3 regions of the Paenarthrobacter sp. 10N417 genome follow, and region 2 is predicted to be linked to each of the others. Evidence: predicted binding sites of a transcription regulator. Region 2 holds the regulator's gene; each other region holds the start of a gene.
The links. Region 2 encodes HrcA, which represses chaperone genes, less so after heat shock. Its sites were predicted from a motif close to TTNGCACTCGNNNNNNNCGAGTGCNAA; they were not measured.
Positions count from the first base shown of each region.

Region 1: the regulator HrcA is predicted to act here: its motif matches at 4,693-4,719, upstream of AC1DCM_RS10490 (FmdB family zinc ribbon protein).
Region 3: the regulator HrcA is predicted to act here: its motif matches at 3,003-3,029, upstream of groL (chaperonin GroEL).

Region 1 covers NZ_JBFTIL010000007.1:107,317-114,616, forward strand. Annotated here, with positions in the region: gene AC1DCM_RS10480 (AAA family ATPase) at 1-3,402, shown strand, start outside; gene cpaB (Flp pilus assembly protein CpaB) at 3,484-4,134, opposite strand; gene AC1DCM_RS10490 (FmdB family zinc ribbon protein) at 4,360-4,632, opposite strand; gene AC1DCM_RS10495 (5-formyltetrahydrofolate cyclo-ligase) at 4,797-5,402, opposite strand; gene galU (UTP--glucose-1-phosphate uridylyltransferase GalU) at 5,515-6,447, shown strand; gene AC1DCM_RS10505 (GNAT family N-acetyltransferase) at 6,453-7,079, shown strand; gene AC1DCM_RS10510 (hypothetical protein) at 7,211-7,300, shown strand, end outside.
Region 2 covers NZ_JBFTIL010000018.1:41,199-48,498, reverse strand. Annotated here, with positions in the region: gene hemW (radical SAM family heme chaperone HemW) at 1-911, shown strand, start outside; gene AC1DCM_RS19760 (DUF4870 domain-containing protein) at 940-1,353, opposite strand; gene AC1DCM_RS19755 (DUF3097 domain-containing protein) at 1,489-2,340, opposite strand; gene hrcA (heat-inducible transcriptional repressor HrcA) at 2,515-3,522, shown strand; gene dnaJ (molecular chaperone DnaJ) at 3,581-4,708, shown strand; gene AC1DCM_RS19740 (16S rRNA (uracil(1498)-N(3))-methyltransferase) at 4,711-5,484, shown strand; gene AC1DCM_RS19735 (GerMN domain-containing protein) at 5,531-6,403, opposite strand; gene AC1DCM_RS19730 (PhoH family protein) at 6,859-7,300, shown strand, end outside.
Region 3 covers NZ_JBFTIL010000006.1:74,485-81,784, reverse strand. Annotated here, with positions in the region: gene AC1DCM_RS09295 (RNase H family protein) at 3-962, opposite strand; gene groL (chaperonin GroEL) at 1,158-2,783, opposite strand; gene AC1DCM_RS09285 (cold-shock protein) at 3,097-3,300, opposite strand; gene AC1DCM_RS09280 (LytR C-terminal domain-containing protein) at 3,490-4,110, opposite strand; gene AC1DCM_RS09275 (DUF3263 domain-containing protein) at 4,159-4,494, opposite strand; gene AC1DCM_RS09270 (uracil-DNA glycosylase) at 4,603-5,370, shown strand; gene AC1DCM_RS09265 (siderophore-interacting protein) at 5,423-6,262, shown strand; gene AC1DCM_RS09260 (threonine/serine exporter family protein) at 6,287-7,300, opposite strand, start outside.

The sequences.
Region 1 (7,300 bases), on a different contig from region 2:
CCACCGGGCAGCGGCCAGACCCAGACGGCAATCAATGCGATTGGCGCCTTGGTCAGCGAAGGCAAATCCGTCCTTGTGGTGGGAGACCGGCAGTCCAGCCTGGCGGGACTTTCTGCGCACCTGGAATCGCTGGGCCTGGATTCGATGTTGTTCCGTCCGGGCAACGGCACCACACCGCAGCAGCTAAAGGGCCAGTTGGTCCGTGCCATCATGCGCAGTGAAAAGGCGCTGGAACCCCAACTCGGGAACCTCCATCAGACGCTGATCGGACACCGGCATGCCCTGAGGGACCATGTTGCCTCGCTCCACAATGTCCGCGAACGTTGGGGATGCTCGCCGTACCAGGCTATGCAATCGTTGGCCGAGCTGACGTCCATCCACCCGGCGCCGTCCACCACGGTGCGCCTGAAGCGCAGTGTGCTGGACAACATCAAGGACCGTGAAGAACTGGCTGGGCGCCTGCGTCGTGCTGCCGAGCTGGGCAGCTTCAGCCGGGCTTCCACCTCCAGCCCCTGGTACGGTGCCCGACTCGTAACCCGCAAGGAGACAGAAGAGGCCCAACAGCTTGCCCGCATCGCCGAGGAGAAACTTCCCGTCCTGCGCGAGCGCATGAAGCAGGTTTCGGATCACGCCGAGATCCGTTTGGCGGACACCTTCACCGAGTGGGGCGCACAGCTTGAATTGCTGATTGCCGTGCGCGAAAGCCTGGACAAGTTCACTCCGGATATTTTTGATCGCCCGGTTCACGATCTCATCTCTGCAACTGCAAGCTCGGCGTGGAGGCGGGAGCGGAACCTGGAGATGCCGTCCATGCAGCGTTCGAGGCTGCGGCGGGTTGCGAAGGAGTATGTGCGGCCTGGCGTTCACATCGCGGACCTGCACAGCTCCCTGGTCCTGGTCCAGGAGCAGCGTGCCCTGTGGGCGGGCTATGCAACCACCCAACGTCACCCGGCCGTGCCGTCGGGGCTCGCCGACCTCGGGTCCTTGTACCGCGAACTCGATGGCGAGCTTCGCCGTCTGGGTGAGGCACTCAAGCACACTTCGGCCGGTGGTTCGCTGCACCAGACTCCGTATCTGGAACTGATGGAGCGGCTCGAACGGCTGGTAGCGGATACAGCCACGCTTGAAACACTTCCGGAGCGCACACTCCTGATTGAGGAGATGCGCGAGCACGGACTCGGCGAGCTGCTCGCTGACCTTGCCGCCCGTGAAGTTCCGGCCGCTTCGGTGGCAGCCGAGCTGGACCTTGCCTGGTGGCAGTCTGCCTTGGAAGCAATGATCAGTGGTGATGACTACCTCGCCATGTCCGACGGCGACTCTCTCCGCCGTCTTGAAGCTGAGTACCGTCTCGCGGACCAAGCCCACATTGCCAGTGGTGCTGCCCGTTTGCGGTGGCAGTTGGCCCGGAAGTGGGGCCAAGGGATAGTGGAGCACCCCCGGCAAGCCGAGTTGCTGCGTGCCCTGCTGAAGGATGGTCGGGTGACGCTCCCTGCTTTGAGTGCGCAGGCCCCTGACCTCGTGCCCCTGCTTGTTCCGGTGTGGTCGGTGAGCCCGTACCTGTTGACGGGAGTTCTTCCGGCGGAGCAGAAGTTTGACGCCGTCATCATCATCGACGCCGAATCGACCTCACTTCAGGCCGTCCTCCCGGCGATTGCACGGGCCCGGCAAGTCATAGCCTTCGGGGATGCGAAGGTCGCGAACGCCCGCACCTTCAGCGTTGCCGTCGAACCCCCCGTGGCGGGAGTGGCCAGCCACGAGAGCGTGGACAGTGCGTTCAAAGCCTTGGCACGCGTCCTGCCCACCTGGCAGCTGAACTGGGTTTACCGGGCGGTCGATGAGGATCTGATCCTGCAGCTGAGCAAGAACTACTACGACGGCGGCCTCCGGCGTTTGCCTGATGGCAATTCGGTGACTGGCCTGGATCGTTCGATCCTGGTGGAGTACATCCCCGATGGAACCGGCCTCCCCGGCGCGGACCATGAGGGCGTTGAGTCCGTTACGGCGGAGGTCAACCGCGTGGTGGATCTTGTCTTCGAGCATGCCAGACTCCGGCCCCGCACGTCCTTGGCGGTGGTCACGGCCAGCCTGCGCCACGCTGCGCGGATCGGCGAGGCTATCCGGCTTCAGTTACCCAACCACCCCTTGTTGTCCGCCTTCTTCGGCGCCGGCCCTGAGTCCTTCCGCGTCGTGGACCTCGAGCGAGCCCAAGGCCTGGTGCGCGATCATGTCATTTTCTCCTTGGGCTACGGCCGGACACCTCATGGCCGCGCCCTGCACTCGTTCGGACCCCTGTCCATTGAGGGCGGACGAAACCGCTTCGCCTTGGCGATGACCCGCGCCCGCCGTTCCATGCACGTCCTGAGCTGCTTCCGTCCGGAAGATTTGGATCTGGATCGCCTGGCCCACGGCGCTGTGGACTTTTACGAACTGCTGGACCGGGAACTGTCCGGGAACAGCAACCTTGGAACTCCTGCCTCGCGCGCCGTTGCAAGCGAACAGGCTTTGGGGGAGGACCCCCTGGTTGCCGATCTCGGCGAGAGGTTGCGGGCAAGGGGTGCCCGCGTGTGGCACCTGTATGACGGTGTCCTGGACATTGCCGCCGCTGCCGATCCCGTCCACACCATTGGACGGGAAGGCGCCGAGATTCCCACGCCAGTGGCAATCGAGTCCGATGGCACGGAGCGTTACCGACGCATGAGTGTCCGTGAACGCAGCCGTCTGAGGCCCCAGCTGCTGGAACGCATGGGCTGGCGTTACATGTCCCTGTGGACCATCGAAGTGTTCACGGATCCGTCGTCCTGCGCAGATCGAATCGGGTCCTATTTGGGACTTGAGAACCATGTTCCCCAGGCCGCCCCGCCAGCGGAGCATGGCTTCCTGGACATGGATGTTGAACAATTGAATCTGGATAATGCTGGCTCCTCGTATGCAGGTTCCTCGTATTCCAGCTCCTCATATGGGATGTCCACGTACAGCAGCTCCTCGTACAGCAGTTCCTCCGCAACCCGGGCTTCGCATCGGCAAAGCCCGGGAAGTCCCCAGGCATCGCTGGAATCCCAGCAGCCCGGACAGACAGATGTGAACAGGCGCAGGGGGGCGGATGGCGAACCAAGCAACGCAGAAGCCAGCAATCCAACCCCCAGTGATCCAGAGGATGGGACTGAAGTACCAGTGAATGAACAGGGAACCGACAACGAAAGCGGCTCTGACGAACAGACCGCAGCTGTAGGCGCCGAAAACGCTGAAGAGCAGGCAGAGTCAAAGACGCCAGCGACGAAGCAAGCTTCCGGTGGAATCTTGCCTACCAAGGCCGCTGAAGACGATCCCCGGCGTTGGGGCGACGAAGGCAACTATGACCATGAGCAGTGGTTGAAGGAGCAGAAGCCACCGCATTGGGGCTGATGAGATCACCGAATCCAAGCCCTGCATCAGGGATGGGCGAAACCTGGGCATTGACCAAAACCCCCAGCGATTGACCAAAACCTAGGGATTGACCAAAACGAAGAAAAGCTTGCCAAGCGTGGATGCGCCGGCAAGCTTTTCTGCTTGCCGGGGATCTGCAGCTACCACCATCAAGCCGTCGGTGTCGCTGGTGCCAAGCCATTGGCCAGGTTTACCCCCTTGGGCAGACGTCCAAAGAACAGGGACGGAGGCGGCCAGGACTTCGGTTTGCCGGGACTCGTCGTATGATCCTGCAGCAGTGAGTACTACATTCACCAGCTGTCCCGGGGACAGAAGCTGGATGGATGAAGGGTCAGCCATGCGAAGAGGGACCGCAGCTGAACCTACAGGTGCACCAGTGAGAAGACCCGGCCCCAGAAGATTGGATTCAGTGGGAATCTGCCCTTTAGTCAAGGGCGAGGCAAGCTGGCGGCCCACCAGTGAAACGTGATCCTCCAGGGCTCCGGAGATCGCGAGGTCGGGCGGCACATCAACAGTGGTGAAGTCGGCCACTGTGAGGCTGGTGCCTGCGGCAAGATCACGGGCAGCGACGAGAATGCTGACGTGCTGCTCAGAGGCAGGGGTTAGCTGTTGGACTGTAATGCCCGTGGCCAGGCAGAGCAGCAGTGCAACTGTCAGCCGACGATTCCGGGAGACCCAGAAGTTCAGGCTCTGCCTGGGGCCCAGCCTCACTTGGCGATGTGGCCCCTGCTTCCGCGGGAGGAAAGAGCCAGCCGTGCTGGTTGGCGGGTTTCGGGAGCGACCACGGCCCCGGGCAGGGGCAGTTGAATGTTCGCGGCGGGGGAGTGGGGAAGTGGTGGACTTTAGTGGCATGACGCCACGTTAGCCACCGGGCTCGGCCGCCCAACAGCGGCCGGGTGCCCTATGTGGAAAAGTAACTGGTGTGGAAAAGTGCTGCTAGCTTGCTGCGGCTGCAGCCGCTGGTGCAGGCGTGGCAGCCGGGGTCGGAGTCGCCGGGGAGGAGGGCGCAGCGGAGACGGTGCTGCCCTTGGCATCGCGCGAATCCGTGCGGTAGAAGCCCGAGCCCTTGAAGACAACGCCGACGCTGTTGAACTTCTTGCGGAGCGCGCCCTGGCATTCAGGGCACTCCGTCAGGGAGCTGTCAGAGAAGGACTGGACGATGTCAAAGGCATGGTCACAGTCTTTGCAGGCGTATGCGTATGTGGGCACTGAGTTCCTCCTTCAGGACAAGGTTCAGGTCCTGTGGAGCCGTGGCGGAGAATCTCCGCATTAGCAGTCGCAGGGCCTGAGTGCCAATTCTATCATCAGCATCCCGCTCATTCGCTATCTGCCAACTCCACGTAGGTGGGCGGCTTCACGTAGCGTCAACCAGGTCACTCTCCGCCGCCAAGCGCGATGATTCCCGAGGGTGTCAAGGCATCCGGCACCGGGCGGTCAAAAGGCTCGGCGGGGATAGCTCCGGAAGGCAACACATCGTCGTCGTACACCACCGCAATGGTGGGTGGCCGCCCACCGGAACTGTCCAGGCGTTGGAGGAGGCGGTCGTAGTAGCCGCCGCCCTGTCCGATGCGGTTGCCATCCCGGTCCACAGCGGTGGCCGGCATGAAGATGCCCGCAACAGCGCTCACAACAGCACTGTCCAAACGCTCGCCTTCGGGTTCGTCGATGGGTGCGTAGTCGGACCGGACGAAGACCGTCTCCGGCGTCCAGTAGACCCAGCTCAACTGGCGTCCGGCTTCGCAGACGGGAAGCAGGACCTGGTGGCCGGCGTTGTGGAGGCCTGCGATCAGGGGCATGGTTGGGGGTTCGTGGGACACGCCGACGTAGATCGCGAAGGTCCGGGGGGATCCGGCCGAAATCTTCCGGGCCCACGCCAAGCCGTGCGGTGCAATCGCCTCGCCCGCTTCGGCTACTTGCTCCTTGGTGAGGCCGCGCCTGTACAGGCGTCGGCTGCTGCGGATGTCTTCCTTCGATGCCATTTTTCTCCGATCATGAGATTCGCGCGGGCTACCGTGGTCTACGTAAAGCAGCAAATCCGCTCCAGTTCAAGGGCTGTTTCTGCGTCTTGCCACGGCGAGGGTTTACCCGTTGATGTATTCCTTCCGTTACATTAGTCCGGTGACTCTCGATAACAATGCTGTCCGTAAGGCCGTCATCCCCGCAGCGGGTCTTGGTACCAGGTTCCTCCCCGCCACGAAGGCGATGCCGAAGGAAATGCTGCCCGTGGTTGACAAGCCAGCCATCCAGTACGTCGTCGAAGAAGCGGTGAAGGTTGGCCTGCACGACGTCCTGATGATCACCGGGCGCAGCAAGCGCGCCCTGGAAGATCACTTTGACCGGGTGCCGGCGTTGGAAGCAACGCTGGCAGCGAAGGGCGATACTGCCAAGCTGGAGGCCATCCAGTCCGCCACCAACCTGGGCGACATCCACTACGTCCGTCAGGGCGACCCCAACGGCCTTGGCCACGCGGTCCTGCGTGCAAAGCAGCACGTCGGGTACGAGCCCTTCGCCGTTCTGCTGGGCGATGACCTGATCGATCCCCGCGAGGACCTGCTCAGCGAAATGATCGCTGTCCAGCAGAAGACCGGCGGTTCTGTCGTTGCCCTCATTGAAGTTGAGCCTTCGAAGATCAGCGCCTACGGTTGCGCCGACGTCGAGGAAAACGGTGAAGACGGCTACGTCCGCATCAAGCAGCTGGTGGAAAAGCCGTCCCCCGAAGAAGCTCCATCCAACCTCGCGGTGATCGGTCGCTACGTTCTGCACCCGGCAGTGTTCGACGTCCTGGAGAACACTGCTCCCGGACGCGGCGGAGAAATCCAGCTGACGGATGCCCTTGAGGTTCTGGCTGCCGGGAAAGGTGAAGGCTACGGCGTTTATGGCGTTGTCTTCCGTGGGCGCCGCTATGACACCGGTGACAAGTTGAGCTACTTGAAGGCCTGCATCGAGTTGGCATGCGAACGCGATGACCTGGGCCCCGAGCTCCGCGAGTGGCTTCCAACGTTCACTGCCGGCCTTCCCAAATAACACCGGTGTACGGCTCTGCGATCTGGCCGGTAACGCTGGAAAGCGGAGCCTTGGTGCTCCGGCCCATCCGTTACCGCGACAAGCGGGAGTGGTCTGAAGTCCGTTCGCGGAACAGTGAATGGCTTGCACCTTGGGAGGCATCCAATCCTGCGCCGGGTGGGCGCCTGCCGAGTTACCGTCAAATGGTGGCATCCCTGAATGCGCAAGCCCGGCAGTCCACGGCTTTGCCCTTCCTCATCACGGAGCGGACCGAGGGGTTCCGTGAGCCGCAGATTGTGGGGCAATTGACGGTCTCATCCATCGTGTGGGGTTCGGCGATGATGGCTACCTTGGGTTACTGGGTTGACAAGGAACGCGCCGGGCACGGCATTGCTCCCACGGCAGTTGCCATGGCTACGGACCACTGCTTCCGGACCCTGGGCCTGCACAGGATGGAAATCAATATCCGGCCTGAGAACGCACCAAGTCTCCGGGTGGTGGAAAAGCTCGGATTCCGGGACGAAGGCTACCGCCTGAGGTACTTGCACATCAATGGCGAGTGGGCGGATCATCGCTCATTCGCACTGACCTCGGAGGAGGTTCCGCAGGGACTCCTTGGCGCCTGGCTTAGAGGAAGAACAGGCAGGTCATAGCCCCTTTTGAGCCGTATCTCCATTCATTTGTGGACTCGCCGACGACACACCGACCGCAATGCCGCCGCCCCTGATGATTTGCTTCTACGGTTTTGAATGTGGACTTCCCTCTCAGCAGCTCAGTGATCCTTGTGGTCACTGTCGCGCTTTGGATGGTATGGGTCGCTCCTTACGTTCTTCGGAACAGACGGCAGCAGGTCCAGGCGGCCACTCTTTCAGCA
Region 2 (7,300 bases):
ACTTGGCTCGTATCCTTCGTGCCGCCGTCGTGCAGTGGGGACTTGAACCGGGCGCCGAGGTGACCACCGAAGCCAACCCCGACTCCGTAACGCCCGAGTCGCTCCAGGTGCTGGCGGATGCAGGCTTTACGCGCGTCTCTTTTGGCATGCAGTCCGCGGTACCGCACGTCCTCAAAGTGCTGGACCGGACCCATACCCCGAGCCGCGTTCCGCTGGTGGTCCAGTGGGCGCGCGAGGCGGGCCTGGCCGTAAGCCTTGACCTCATCTACGGCACGCCGGGAGAGTCGATGGCGGACTGGCAACTGTCCCTTGCGACCGCCCTGTCCTACGAACCCGATCACATCAGCGCCTATGCCCTGATCGTGGAAGACGGCACAAAGCTGGCGGCCCAAATCCGCCGCGGCGAAGTTCCCGGAATTGACGACGACGACCACGCCGCGAAATATGAGCTCGCCGACAAATTGATCTCGGAAGCCGGGCTGACATGGTACGAGGTCAGCAATTGGTCGAAAGCGCCTGAACAGGCCTGCCGTCACAATCTTGCCTATTGGCGGGGCGATGACTGGTGGGGGATCGGTCCGGGCGCTCACTCGCACGTGGGCGGTGTCCGCTGGTGGAACGTCAAGCACCCCACCGCTTACGCCAACCGTCTGGCTGCAGGAGACTCGCCGGCAGCTGGTAGGGAAACCCTTGACGCCGAAACCCGGGAAGTCGAGCGCATCATGCTTGAGGCCCGGCTCGGTACAGGTCTGTCCGTTGATGCGCTGGACAAAGTTGGCCGCCATGCGATGGCAGGACTGATCGCTGAAGAACTCGTGGATCCGGGTGCGGCCTTCAAGGGGCGCCTGGTTCTTACCCTTAAGGGCCGGCTCCTGGCCGACGCCGTGGTGCGCAGGATTCTGCCGGACTAATCGTCTGCAGAATCCTGGAAGCCTTGGACTACTTAATCCAGCGCAGGTTGAGCTTGTAGCGGTGGGGCTGTCCGTGATTGACGCGGATACCAGCCGAGACTGAGAAGCACGTCAGGGCTACCCAGATGCCCGTGGCGATGACTGCAAAGATATTGCCCACGACGGGAAGCAGAACCAGGATATTTGCCAGGACTGCCGCGATGGTCGGAGGAAGCGTGAAGTTCAGTGCTTCCTTGGATTCCTGCGCCGTAAATGGCCCGCGATCACGGAAGATGAGATAGATCAACAGGGACGGCAGGCATCCCAGAATTCCCCCGAAGTGCGCAAGGGTGGCCCACTGCCGGTCTTCGCTTGCCGTCAGTGGGAGTGCGTTTGCGGGCGCGCCATGGTACTGGGGCTGGCCTGCGGCGCTGCCCGGTTCTTCAGGAGCGTTCTCTGCCACGGTGTCTTCCCTTTGCTTTAAAGATGCTGCAGTGTTGCTGTCCCAGAATACTGGGTTCCGGGTCATCCCGGGACCAACGCCCCGTTACGTCCCTGCGAAAAGTGCATTGAGGAAACGTAATTCAGGACAAGACGGTCAGGCAGTGGTGAGGAAATCGATGACTTCCTCTACCCTTCCCAGCAGCGACGCTTCCAAGTCGGCGTAGCTGCGTACCGCACCAAGCAGGCGCTGCCAGCCGAGTCCAATGTCTTCGGCGGTTTCGTGCGGCCAGCCGAACGCGGTCAGTATCCCGGTCTTCCAGTCAGTGCCTCGTGGAACTTCCGGCCACCGCTCAATACCCAGCACTTTTGGCCGGATGGCTTGCCAGACGTCTATATACGGATGGCCGACGATCAGGACGTTTCCGGCGGCTCCGGGCACCGTCATGGCTTCTGCGGCGATGCGTGATTCCTTTGAGCCTGCCACGAGGTGGTCTACCAGGATCCCGAGCCTGCGCCCTGGCCCGGGCGAGAATGCGGCGATAGCTGACTTGAGGTCGTCCACGCCGTGGAGTGGCTCTACGACGATGCCCTCAATGCGGAGGTCGTCGCCCCAGACTTTCTCCACCAGTTCGGCGTCGTGCTTGCCTTCCACCCAAATACGGCTCGCCTTGGCCACCTGTGCACGATGGCCCAGGACCCTGACGGACCCGGATGCCGTTCGACCCGACTGCACAGGCGAACCAGGAGCCTTTGCTGCCGGAGGCATGAGACGGATGGCCTGCCCTTCAAGCAGGAAACCGAACCCGAGTTGGAACGACTTGGTTTTGCCACGCCTGTCCTCAAGGGAGACGATGTGCATTCCCCCCGATTTCTCCACCCGTGTGACTTCGCCCACCCAGCCGGACTGGACGTCTTCAAGGACCATCCCGCGCTGGACGGCTACCTCGGGGAGTTGGCGTTTGGCAGGAGCGGACAGATCCTGCGGGCCCCACGTATCGAAAGCCAAGGACTTCATACCCCTCTGTGCTGGTTGTGCTGGGAATAACTCCCGCGGGCGGTTTCAATGCTAGCAACGTGCTGGCTCATACTAGACTTGTTAGCACTTGGGCATGTTGAGTGCTAAGTGAGTGCTGTTTATCCGTCCCGATAAAGGCCCGGACAGTCGTCAGGAGGTGTTGCAATGAGTGAGCCACGCAAGCTTGAAGTGCTGCGCGCAATCGTTGAGGATTATGTGCATTCCCGTGAGCCTGTTGGATCCAAGGCACTTGTGGAGCGGCACCATCTGGGCGTTTCCAGCGCCACCATCCGGAACGATATGGCTGTGCTGGAAGAAGAAGGCCTCATCGCAGCGCCGCATACCAGCGCAGGCCGCATCCCCACGGACAAGGGCTATCGGCTGTTCGTGGACCGCATCTCGCAGGTCAAACCGTTGTCCGCCGCGGAGCGTCGAGCCATCCACTCGCTCCTTGAAGGGCCGGACGACCTCGATGACATCCTTGAGCGCACGGTCAGGCTACTGTCGCAACTGACCAACCAGGTCGCCGTCGTTCAGTACCCGCACTCCAACCGTGCCCTGGTCCGTCACGTTGAATTTGTCCTCCTGGCGCCAAAGCAGGTGCTCGTGGTGCTCATCGCAGATACAGGAAGCGTTGGCCAGAAGGTCATCGAGGCTGGCTCCGATGTAAGTAATGAGGCGTTGATGGCCCTTCGCTCCCGGTTCCTGGGAAGCATCGCTGGAACCCAGCTGGCACTGCTGCCGCAGGTGTTGCCTTCCGTAGTGGCGCTGTGCCCGCCGGAGCTTCGGGGACTCGCGCAGCATCTTGCCCATGGTCTCCAAGCCCTCAGCGACACCAGCCGCGAAGAGCGCATCGTCATGGCCGGAACAGCCAACCTTGCCCGCTCAAATGTCGATTTCCCGTTGAGTATTGGGCCAGTGCTGGAAGCTCTTGAGGAACAAGTTGTCATGCTTAGGTTGTTGTCCGATATGGGGGATGATCCCCGCGGCGTGACAGTGAGCATCGGGCGCGAGAATCCTTACGATGGCCTGGCCGAGGCCTCGGTCGTGGCAACGGGGTACGGCTCCGGTGCCAAGGTGGGAATCCTCGGACCAACCCGGATGGACTATCCCACCACCATGGCTGCCGTGCGCGCCGTGGCCCGTTACCTTTCCCGCATTCTCGGCGGCTGACGCAAGCCCCGAGGTAAGAATCGCCGTGTAACCGTATAACAAGGAAGAGATACAGACTTTGAGCAGCCACTATGACGTTTTGGGAGTCTCTCCGGAAGCCACCGGGGAAGAGATCAAAAAGGCGTACCGCAAGTTGGCGCGAAAGCTTCACCCGGACGTCAACCCGGGGGAGGATGTCGCGGAGCAGTTCAAGGCCGTGACGCATGCTTACGAAGTGCTGTCCGACCCCCAAAAGCGCCGCGTCTACGATGCCACCGGTAACGAGAATGGCACTGACAACGGCTTTGGTGGCGGCTACTCCGGCCAGGGTTTCGCGTTCCAGGACATCTTCGATACCTTCTTCGGCGGTGGCGGCGGGCACGCTGGTCCGGCCTCCCGTGTGCGCCGGGGCCAGGACGCACTGATCAGTGTCCGCATCGACCTCAAGGACGCCGTGTTTGGTGTCAACAAGAAGCTCGAAGTTGATACGGCTGTCGTCTGCCCCACCTGCGATGGCAGCTGCTGCCGGCCGGGCACACACCCGGAGCGCTGTGACATCTGTGGCGGCAGCGGCCAAGTCCAGCGGGCCGTTCGATCCATCCTGGGCCAAGTCATGACCACGGCGCCGTGTGGTTCCTGTGAGGGCTTCGGTACGGTCATCAAGGATCCCTGCAACGAGTGCAACGGGCAGGGCCGTATCCGCAGCCGGCGTTCCCTCACCATCAAGGTTCCTGCCGGTGTTGCGACAGGTACGCGCATCCAACTCTCCGGACAGGGCGAAGCAGGACCAGCTGGCGGACCTGCGGGCGACCTCTACGTAGAGATCCGCGTCAACAATGACTCCACGTATATCCGCGAAGGCGACGATCTGCACGCAACACTGAGCGTTCCGATGACAGCCGCCGCCTTGGGCACGGAACTGAGCCTGGAAACTTTCGACGGGCCCCAGGAGATTGATGTCAAGGCCGGCACCCAGTCCGGCGAGGTCATCACGCTTCGCGGGTTGGGCGTTACCCACCTCAGGGGCTATGGCCGAGGCGATCTCAAGGTGCACCTGCACGTTGAGACACCGGTCAAGCTGGATCCGGCACAGGAAGAGCTCCTGCAGCAGCTTGCCAAGTTGCGCGGCGAGCAGTTCAGCGAAGGAAAACTCGTGGCCAGCGGCGGCATGTTCGCCAAGCTGCGGGACAAGCTCGGTAACCTGTAGCGGTGAGCAATCCCGTCTTCTTCGCGCCTGCCGGGAGCCTGTCCGGTGTTGAGCCGGGCGCGTTGTTCGTCATCGACGGTGCAGAAGCCCGGCATGCCGTTACCGTGAAGAGGCTCACTGTCGGTGAGGCCGTGGACATTGCCGATGGCGCAGGAGCCCGCCTGACAGGCACGGTCGCAGAGGTTGGACCTGGAAGTTTGTCCGTCACAGCATCCGAGGTGATTTTCGAAGATCAGCCGAACGTGCGTTTGGTGCTGGTCCAAGCGTTGGCCAAGGGTGACCGTGACGAGTTGGCCATTGAAACGGCCACCGAACTGGGCATAGATGCGGTGATTCCTTGGCAGGCTGAGCGATCCATCGTCCGCTGGAAGGGGGATCGCGCTGCCAAGGCCCACGCGAAGTGGCAGTCTGTGGTCACTGCCGCGGCGAAGCAGGCCCGCAGGGCGTGGATACCGGAGGTGCGTCCGATCCTGGATTCCGCGGCTTTGGCAAAGGCTGTTGCCGCCGCGGACCTGGCTGTAATCCTTCACGAGGACGCCAAGAACCCCTTGCGGACCGTCCTGGAAGCGCCGATCGTGGCTCAGGCCGGCGGCCTGGATTCACCACGTGAAGTCCTCTTGATCGTGGGGCCGGAAGGCGGCATCTCGCCACGCGAGGTGACGCGCCTCAGCGACGCCGGGGCGGTCACGGCTCTCTTGGGGCACCACGTCCTGAGGTCTTCGACGGCGGGACCCGCCGCCGTCGTACTCGCCTCCGATGTCTTGGGCCGCTGGTAGGCTGTGTCGCCTTCCAGGCAACGCCAGCTAATGCGCGACGCCGGCTCTAGCCGACGCTGAAAAGTCGCGTATCGGTGGTGGATGTGTCTGCTTGCCCGGAGTCCTGAACCTGGGACACGCGCAATTCGTATTTCCCTGGTTTCAGGGTCGCATTGAAGGAGAAGACGCCGAATTGTCCCGGCTCTCCTGTGGCTTTTGTCTGGCCGGTCAGCAGGCTGGCCTTTTCGCCATTGCCGTTGTCCCGGAGGATCTGCCAGCTGACCGGCTTGGAGCTGTCAGTGCTGCGGCCATTGAACTTGACCACGCCGGCCGGGAGCGAGGTGTCCTCCTGCGGGTCGATGATCCATAGTGGCGCCACCAAGGAAGCGTCCCTTGCCATTGGTTGTCCGAGCCGTACCTGGCCGAAGGCCATGAAATCAGTGTGACCGTCGACCAGGATGACCACTTGGATTTGCTGCCCGGAGTTGATCAGGCCTGACGACGAAGCTGCTGCCGTGGCAGTGTAGACCAGCTGCTGTACAGCCCGTTGCGCCATGCCTGCATCAAGGTTGGAGTTGAAGGCATCCCGGGAAATATCAACGGTGATCACGTTCTTGCCCGAGATGGATGTTGCCAAGCTGCCGGGGTCCTGCCACGGGGTGAAGAAGTCGTGGTCCAACGGCTTTTCGGCCATCATGATGCGCAGCGCAGTGGTGACGGGGTTTCCATCGCCGGAGATGTCCCTGAATTCGCGGTAGAGGTAGACATCTTCCTTGCTCCGCCCAATCCAGTAGACCGGGATCTTCGTGGACGCCTGGGTGGTCTCCAGGGGAGCGTTGCTGGCCGGAGCTTCCTGGACGCTGACTGGCGGCGCACTGGACGTAGTTTGAGTGGGTCCGCCGTTGGCGATACAGCCGGTCAGCAAAAGGACAGCAAGCATCGCAGGCGCTGCGACCGCGGACTTTTTCCGCTTTCGCCCGCCGGGCTGATGGCTTACTGACTGCGCGATGGGGGTTCCTTGCCTTGGTGGCCGGTGGTTCTCGCCGGCCCGTCGAACGCGCGTAGTCTGACTACCCGCTCTGCCAGCTTGGCATATCGTCGACGGCGGCTGGCCGGGTTTGCGGGCACTGGCGGCAACTGAAACAGGATTGATACCCGCTTGATGCCGAGTTGAGACAAAATGTCGCAGTCGAGGGACGACCTCGCGGGGAGGATGCGGGGAGGATGCGGGGAGGATACGGCAGAGGATCCGCGGGCGAACGCCCGAGGTCTGCCGGGCTGGCGTAGGATTGAAGGCATTCCGGCATATGGCCTGGCGGTTGAGCCAGTCCCGTTGTCGAAACGATGGACCAACTGTTATCCGACCGGAGGAGAAGAGGCCGCACGGCCACCACTATGAGTGAATCCCTGAATGGGCGGCTGCGGACCGGAAACGGGAACCCAGCCACCACCGAGTTCCCGCACACCTTACCGGGCACGCGCACGGAAATCGTCACGTTCGACAACTCCGATCAGATGGTTCACTCATTGGGCAGCCATGACGAAGCCTTGCGGTACATCGAGGAGCAGTTCCCGGACGTCAACTTCCACGTTCGCGGCAATGAATTGTCCATGTCCGGTCCGTCCACGGTCATCCCGCGCATCATGCGCCTCCTTGAAGAGGTCCGCGGACTGGTAGCCAGGGGAACGGTCGTTACCCCTGATGTCCTGCAGCAGCTCGTTTCCCTCCTGAGGACACAGTCGGTCCAGAATCCCGTGGATGTCCTTACCCACAACATTCTTTCAAGCCGCGGCAAGACCATCCGGCCCAAGACCTTGAATCAGAAGAACTATGTGG
Region 3 (7,300 bases), on a different contig from region 2:
GGTCAGTTTTCGGGGGTGCCCTGGTGGAATCGGAGCCGCCACTGGCCTCGGTCCAGAAGCCAAACGGAACTGCGGAGGACCGAACCCGAATGCGCGAAGCTGCGGTAGTTCAGCAGGATAGTGTTCTCACTCAGGCGATCGGCGCTAAGAACTTCTAGCTCAATCGGCTCGCCGGGGTCCTCCTCAAGGGCGACCATCATGGCGTCCCGGGTCCAAAAACGGCCGGAGCTGCCAATTTCGGCAAAGTCGGGATGAAGCAATACTCCAATCCTGCCGATGTCAGTGCGCACATCCGGGCGCAGGAGCTCGCGCTCCAAGGCAACCACGATTTCCTCTGCAGGCAATTCCTGGGTGGACGTATCCTCGTCCAGTTCACTGAAAAGATCCGGCTGACCGAAGATGCCCGACTCCCCAAACAACGTGGGTTCGGAGTGGGATTGGAAGCTGCGCCCGGCTCTGGCCGGGACAGGAAGAGGCGCGGCGAGGGCCTCGTCGGAGCCTGTAAACCCCGGTCCGCTTGGAGCTGCGGTGCCCTGCTGGAAGGCTGTGGCTACGGCGCGTGCGCGCTCGTCTGCTGCCTCGTTGAGGTCGTGTCCGGCGTGCCCCTTGACCCATTCAAACGTGTATTTGCGTCCGACAATTGCTTGGTCGATGTCCTTGAGGAGATCAACGTTCAGGACGGGCTTTCCGTCAGCCTTGCGCCAACCCTTCCGCTTCCAGCCGGGCATCCACTTAGTGATGCAGTTGATGACGTACTGGCTGTCGCAAAGGATCAGCAGTTCTTCTTGCGGAACGTGGGCAGTGGAGCGGAACAGGTCCAGGACAGCCATGAGCTCGCCCATGTTGTTGGTGCCGTGGGGCCAACCTCCTGCGCGCCAACAGGAGTCGTCAACATACCAGGCCCAACCGGCCGGCCCAGGATTGCCGAGGGCAGAGCCATCGGCGGCAGCAATAATCGTCATGCCTTCAATCCTGCCAGACCGCACAGACACTGAAAGCGTGCTAGGACCCAACCAAGTAGCAGCACATGTCCTTCTGAGCACTCGAACGGCCTGACCTGCTACTCACTTAGGCGATACAGCAAGACGGCGGCCCCCACCAAAATGGTGAGGACCGCCGTCGTTTGCTCTGAAGCGTGACGCTACAGCTTAGGAGGCTTAGAAGCCGCCCATGCCGCCCATGTCGTCGCCACCGGCAGCCGGAGCGTTCTTCTCAGGCTTGTCGGCAACTACAGCCTCGGTGGTCAGGAAGAGACCAGCGATGGAAGCAGCGTTCTGGAGAGCCGAGCGGGTGACCTTTACGGGGTCGTTGACGCCGGCAGCCAGCAGGTCTTCGTAGACACCCGTGGCAGCGTTCAGGCCGTGGCCGGAAGGCAGGCCGCGAACCTTGTCAGCAACAACGCCCGGCTCGAGGCCAGCGTTGAAGGCGATCTGCTTCAGCGGAGCGTCGATGGCAACCTTGACGATGTTGGCACCAGTTGCTTCGTCACCCTGGAGGGTGAGGTTGGCGAATGCCTTCGCACCAGCCTGGATGAGGGCAACGCCACCACCGGCGACGATGCCTTCTTCAACGGCAGCCTTGGCGTTGCGGACTGCGTCCTCAATGCGGTGCTTGCGTTCCTTGAGCTCAACTTCGGTTGCGGCACCGGCCTTGATGACTGCAACGCCGCCGGCCAGCTTGGCCAGGCGTTCCTGCAGCTTCTCGCGGTCGTAGTCGGAATCGGAGTTTTCGATCTCGGCGCGGATCTGGGCCACACGGCCCGCGATCTGCTCGGCGTCGCCGGCACCTTCAACGATGGTGGTCTCGTCCTTGGTGACAACAACCTTGCGGGCGGTGCCGAGGAGTTCCAGGCCTGCGTTTTCGAGCTTGAGGCCAACTTCTTCGGAGATGACCTGGCCACCGGTGAGGATGGCGATGTCGGCGAGCTGTGCCTTGCGGCGGTCACCGAAGCCCGGAGCCTTGACGGCTACAGACTTGAAGGTGCCACGGATCTTGTTGACGATCAGGGTGGCCAGAGCCTCGCCCTCGATGTCTTCGGCGATGATCAGCAGCGGCTTGTTGGACTGCATGACCTTCTCCAGAACCGTGACGAGTTCCTTCACGTTGGAGATCTTGGAGTTCACGATCAGGATGTACGGGTCTTCGAGGACCGTTTCCTGGCGCTCAGCGTCGGTGACGAAGTAAGCGGAGATGTAACCCTTGTCGAAGCGCATGCCTTCGGTGAGTTCGAGCTCCAGGCCGAAGGTGTTGGACTCTTCGACCGTGATGACGCCTTCCTTGCCCACCTTGTCCAGGGCTTCGGCAATGAGGCTGCCGATTTCCGGGTCACCGGCGGAGATGGAAGCCGTGGCCGCGATCTCTTCCTTGGTTTCGATTTCCTTGGCAGAGGCGAGCAGTTCTTTGATGACTGCCTCAACAGCCTTCTCGATACCGCGCTTCAGGGACAGGGGGTCGGCGCCGGCGGCAACGTTGCGCAGGCCTTCCTTGACCAGTGCCTGGGCGAGAACCGTAGCGGTGGTGGTACCGTCGCCAGCGACGTCATCCGTCTTCTTGGCAACTTCCTTGACCAGCTCAGCGCCGATCTTCTCGTAAGGGTCGTCCAGCTCGATCTCCTTGGCGATGGAAACACCATCGTTGGTGATCGTGGGGGCGCCCCACTTCTTTTCGAGGACGACGTTGCGTCCACGCGGGCCGAGGGTGACCTTGACGGCGTCGGCGAGGATGTTCAGGCCCCGCTCGAGGCCGCGGCGTGCCTCTTCATCAAATGCAATGATCTTGGCCATAACGGCGGTAGTCCTTTCGGGACAGTCGTTAAGAAGGAACCTGTCAGATGGGGTGCCCGCGACGGACGGTCCTTTGCTTGCGGCCTCTGTATGCCGCGCGCTCCGGACCTCACCCCACCAAGGTGTTTCTTGATCCCCCTGACGTTCCGAGAGCCATCCGCCGCCGGCGTAGGCCGGGCCGGAGTTAGCAGTCGAAGCGTAGGAGTGCTAAATCAATAATTAGCACTCGACCGGGGAGAGTGCAAGCAGAAGCGCCACTTTGCGCTATAAACAAAGGGGTTTCAGCCGTTAGCTGACGTGACGGCCAAAGGGACTATGCAACGCGGACGCTTTCGGCCTGCGGACCCTTCTGGCCTTCGCCTAATTCGAACTCCACCCGCTGGCCTTCCTCGAGGGCACGGAAGCCTTCCATCTGAATAGCGGACCAGTGCACGAAGACGTCGTCGCCGGAGTCATCCACAGTGATGAAGCCGTACCCTTTTTCGGCATTGAACCATTTGACGGTTCCCAAAGCCATGATGCCCACACTTTCACAGTAGCCAAGACCGGTTGCCGGGATCTCCGGATCGGAATCAATCCACTGTAACCACAGTCACTATCCGCGCGCTGCTGCCGAGGGGCCGACCATGACTTTTGTTATTGAGGCTTAACCGAGTTGCAGCTTTCGAGACTGAAACCACAGAAAAACGGTGGGGATTCAGCGAAATTACCGGTAGCCAGGTCCCACAACAACCACTAGAGGCTGCTGTATTTCAGGAGACTCAACAACCGCGGTGATACCGAGGAGTTTGCCCAGTGCTTCTGCATTCGCCTTCTGTCCAGGGACGTTGTAAAAGACCACGGAAGACTGTTGCGGCAGGCCGCCCCAGTTCCCCACAGATCCCAAAACCCAACCATCGCCTTGGACCAGGCCCGCGACGCGACTGGCAAGCCCAGCCGTAGCCGTGCCGTTGTAGACAGCCACTGCAACGGACTTGTCCACCGGCGCAGCAGAAGGAGTTGCCGAAGCTTCGCCTGAAGGCGTGGTTCCCGGGCTCGGCTCGCCGGAAGCGATGGGTGCGTTGCTTGATTCGGTAGGTGCAGCAGAAGGGGAGGTTTCGCTCTGCTGGGGCGCCGGCGTCGAGACGCTTGTGGACGCGCTGGGGGCCACCAGGCCAAGCCGCGGAAGTATCAGGAAAGCTACGAGTCCCAGCACCAGGGCGACGGCCCCTACTGTCAAGACCGGCCACAAATTGGGGCGGACTGTCTCTTGGGCGTCACGGTGCACCCCCTGCCGGGAGCTGTTCTGTGGGACCCGGTCGAATTCATCCTTGGCAAATTTGGTCATGGTGAAGCCTTGTCCTTGCTGGTTGCTGCTGACTATCAGCCGGGCGATTTACGCGTCGGACCCCAAACGGCGCGCTGTCCGCGCACGTTGGCGCGACGTACGTAGTCTACGCAATCTCTTCACCAGCATGGGATCGTGGGCCAACGCATCTTCGGTATCGATAAGTGCGTTCAGGATCTGGTAATAGTGCGTGGCGGAGAGATTGAAGAGCTCACGGATCGCCTGTTCCTTGGCGCCGGCGTACTTCCACCATTGCCGTTCCAAGGCCAACATTTGCTGATCTCGGTCACTTAGAGGTGAGTCGCTGCGGGTCTCGGCTGCCAGGTCTTCAAGTGCCAAACCGGTAGACTGCGGCGCCATTGGTTCCGGTGCTGGTTCAGCCACGGCACACTCCTTGACGCTGGTTGGGGGAAAATGTCCTACCCCCATGTTACGGGCGAATAACAACGCTGTCATTCGCACCGCCGATGCCATGGAGGAGACAATGACAGGGTGACTGGTGAGGATGCACTGTTTGACCTGGAACCCGCCGGCGTTGCCGATCCAGGCTTCGACGAGCTTATTGACCGACCCTTGGAAGAGCTGATGGCCGCTGATTGGGCGGACGCGTTGCGACCCGTGGAAGGCCAACTCCGTGAGGCTTTGGCCTTTGTTGCGGGTCAGGCTGCCCAAGGGATCCACGTCCTTCCTGCAGCTACCAACCTTCTCCGGGCTTTCCGCCGACCATTGGCTGACGTCAAAGTACTCATCCTTGGCCAGGATCCGTACCCAACCCCGGGACACGCCGTCGGGCTTTCCTTTGCCGTTTCGCGGCATACGCGGCCGATCCCCCGGAGCCTGGCAAATATTTATCGTGAACTCCACGACGACCTCGGGCTCCCGCCGCGCATCCATGGCGACCTCACGGCCTGGACGGACCAAGGCGTCCTGCTGCTGAACCGTGTCCTTAGTGTCGCAGCCGGAAGCGCTGGCTCACACCGCGGCAAAGGCTGGGAGGCCATCACGACGGCGGCTGTCAGTGCGGTAGCCCATCGCACCGACGGCGCGGGACGCCGGAGTCCCCTGGTCGCGATTCTGTGGGGGAAGGACGCCGAAGCGGTCCTGCCGCTGCTGGATGGCACACCGGCAATCACTTCGGTGCACCCGAGTCCCCTTTCGGCATCACGTGGTTTCTTTGGTTCCAAGCCGTTCAGCCGAACCAACCAGCTGTTGGCGTCACAGGGCGCAGAGCCCGTCGATTGGGAACTACCCATCTTGTAACCTTCGACTCATACCCAACTGGCACCCCACGAATTAGCTTAGGCTTGCCTATATGGCTGCTCTCCCCGTTTCTTCGTCCGCCACCCGGACCACACGCCCGCAGGTCAACCTGAGGGTCCAGCGCAAAGAATGGCTCTCACCTCACATGGTGCGGATCGTCGCCGGCGGGCCAGGGTTCAGCGACTACGTGAACAACGAATACGTGGACCGGTACGTCAAGATCGTTTTTCCCCAGCCCGGCGTTGATTATCAACTTCCGCTGGACCTGTGGGCCATCCGCGAGACGATGCCACGTGAGCAATGGCCGCACACCCGGACTTACACCATTCGCTGGGTGAACCTGGAAGAACGGGAACTGGCGATTGACTTCGTAGTCCATGGCGACGAGGGCCTGGCAGGGCCTTGGGCAGCGGCAGCGGAACCTGGGGACACTCTGATTTTTACCGGGCCCGGCGGCGCCTACAATCCTGCGCCCGACGCCGATTGGCACCTCTTCGCCGGCGATGACGCCGCGATTCCAGCCATCGCAGCCTGCATAGAGGCGCTCGCCCCGGAAGCCCGCGGATTTGCGTTCCTTGAGGTGGACAGCGCCGAGGACATCCTGCCTATCTCTGCTCCTGCTGGCCTGAAACTCCACTGGCTGCAGCGCAACGGAGTGCCTGCCGGATCAAGCGAGCTGCTGCTTGAGGCGCTTCGTGAAATGCAGTGGCTCCCCGGCCGGGTTGATGTCTTTGCACACGGCGAAAGAGGCTACATGAAGGGCCTGCGGCAGATCTTCTTCGCCGAGCGCGGCCTGGAGCGTTCGCAGGTTTCGCTCTCCGGTTACTGGGCTCAGGGCCGGGTAGAGGAAGTTTTCCAGGCCGAGAAGAAGCTTCCCGTAGGACAGATTTAGTCAGATCCAGCGGCCAGCGCAGATCTAGCGGCGCCGTACCCTGCGGCGCTCGTTGCTGGATAGGCCCTTCGTGAGCGGCCTGGCCAGGTTGTCACCGAGGACGATTCCTGCTGCCACTCCCAGGACGATCGCGCCTGCATTCAGCATGCCTCCGGCGCCCTGAACAATGTCCGCTTCCTCAATGGTCAATACATACATTGAACGGAATATGGTCAGGCCGGGGAGCAGGATGAGCGCGGCCGGAACAGCCACTACAAGCTGGGGAGCGCCAAGTTTCAGTGCCACTACCCGAGCCAACAGGCCGATGGCCACAGCCGATACTGCCGGCGACAAGCGGTCGCCGAACCCGGCAGTGGTAGCCCCCCACAACACGAAGAAGCCGACCAAGCCGACTGCCGCCGTCGGGAGTAACAGGCGCATCTGTGTCTGCTCGGTGACGCCGATAGCCACTACGGCGATGGCGATCAGAATGGCTTGGCCCCACAAAGGATACGCATCGGGGAATGTTTTGGTGACGTCCAGGACTTCGCTGCCCATGAGGGTCCCGACGACGACGGCGACGGCGATACCAGCGACGATCGCGCCGAAGGTGAGCAGCGTGGAGAGGAATCGTCCGGCCGCGGTGACCGGGAAGCCGTTGATGGCGTCCTGCACGGAAGATACAAGCCTGCCCGTTGGAAGCAACAACAGGATCCCGCCGGCAACCACAATGGACGGAGCGATGTCCGCACCCGCCCAACGCAGCATCAGGGCGACAAACGTGACCAGGAACGAGCAAGCCATGGTGATGAAGAAGTCGGGCGTCCGCCACCGGCTCAGTTGCCGCGCAACCAAACTGATCAGCAAGTTGGAGCCAAAAGCCAGGGCTGAAGCGCCGGGACCACCACCCAGGACGCCCACGAACACCGCCGCGAACACGGCAAAGGCAACCGTAACCATCCAGCGAGGGAAGGGCTTGGCGCTGCGGACGATGTCATTCAATCGACGGACGGCTTCGTCGCGGCCCACTCCCCCGGCCACGATGTCCGTGACCAGTTG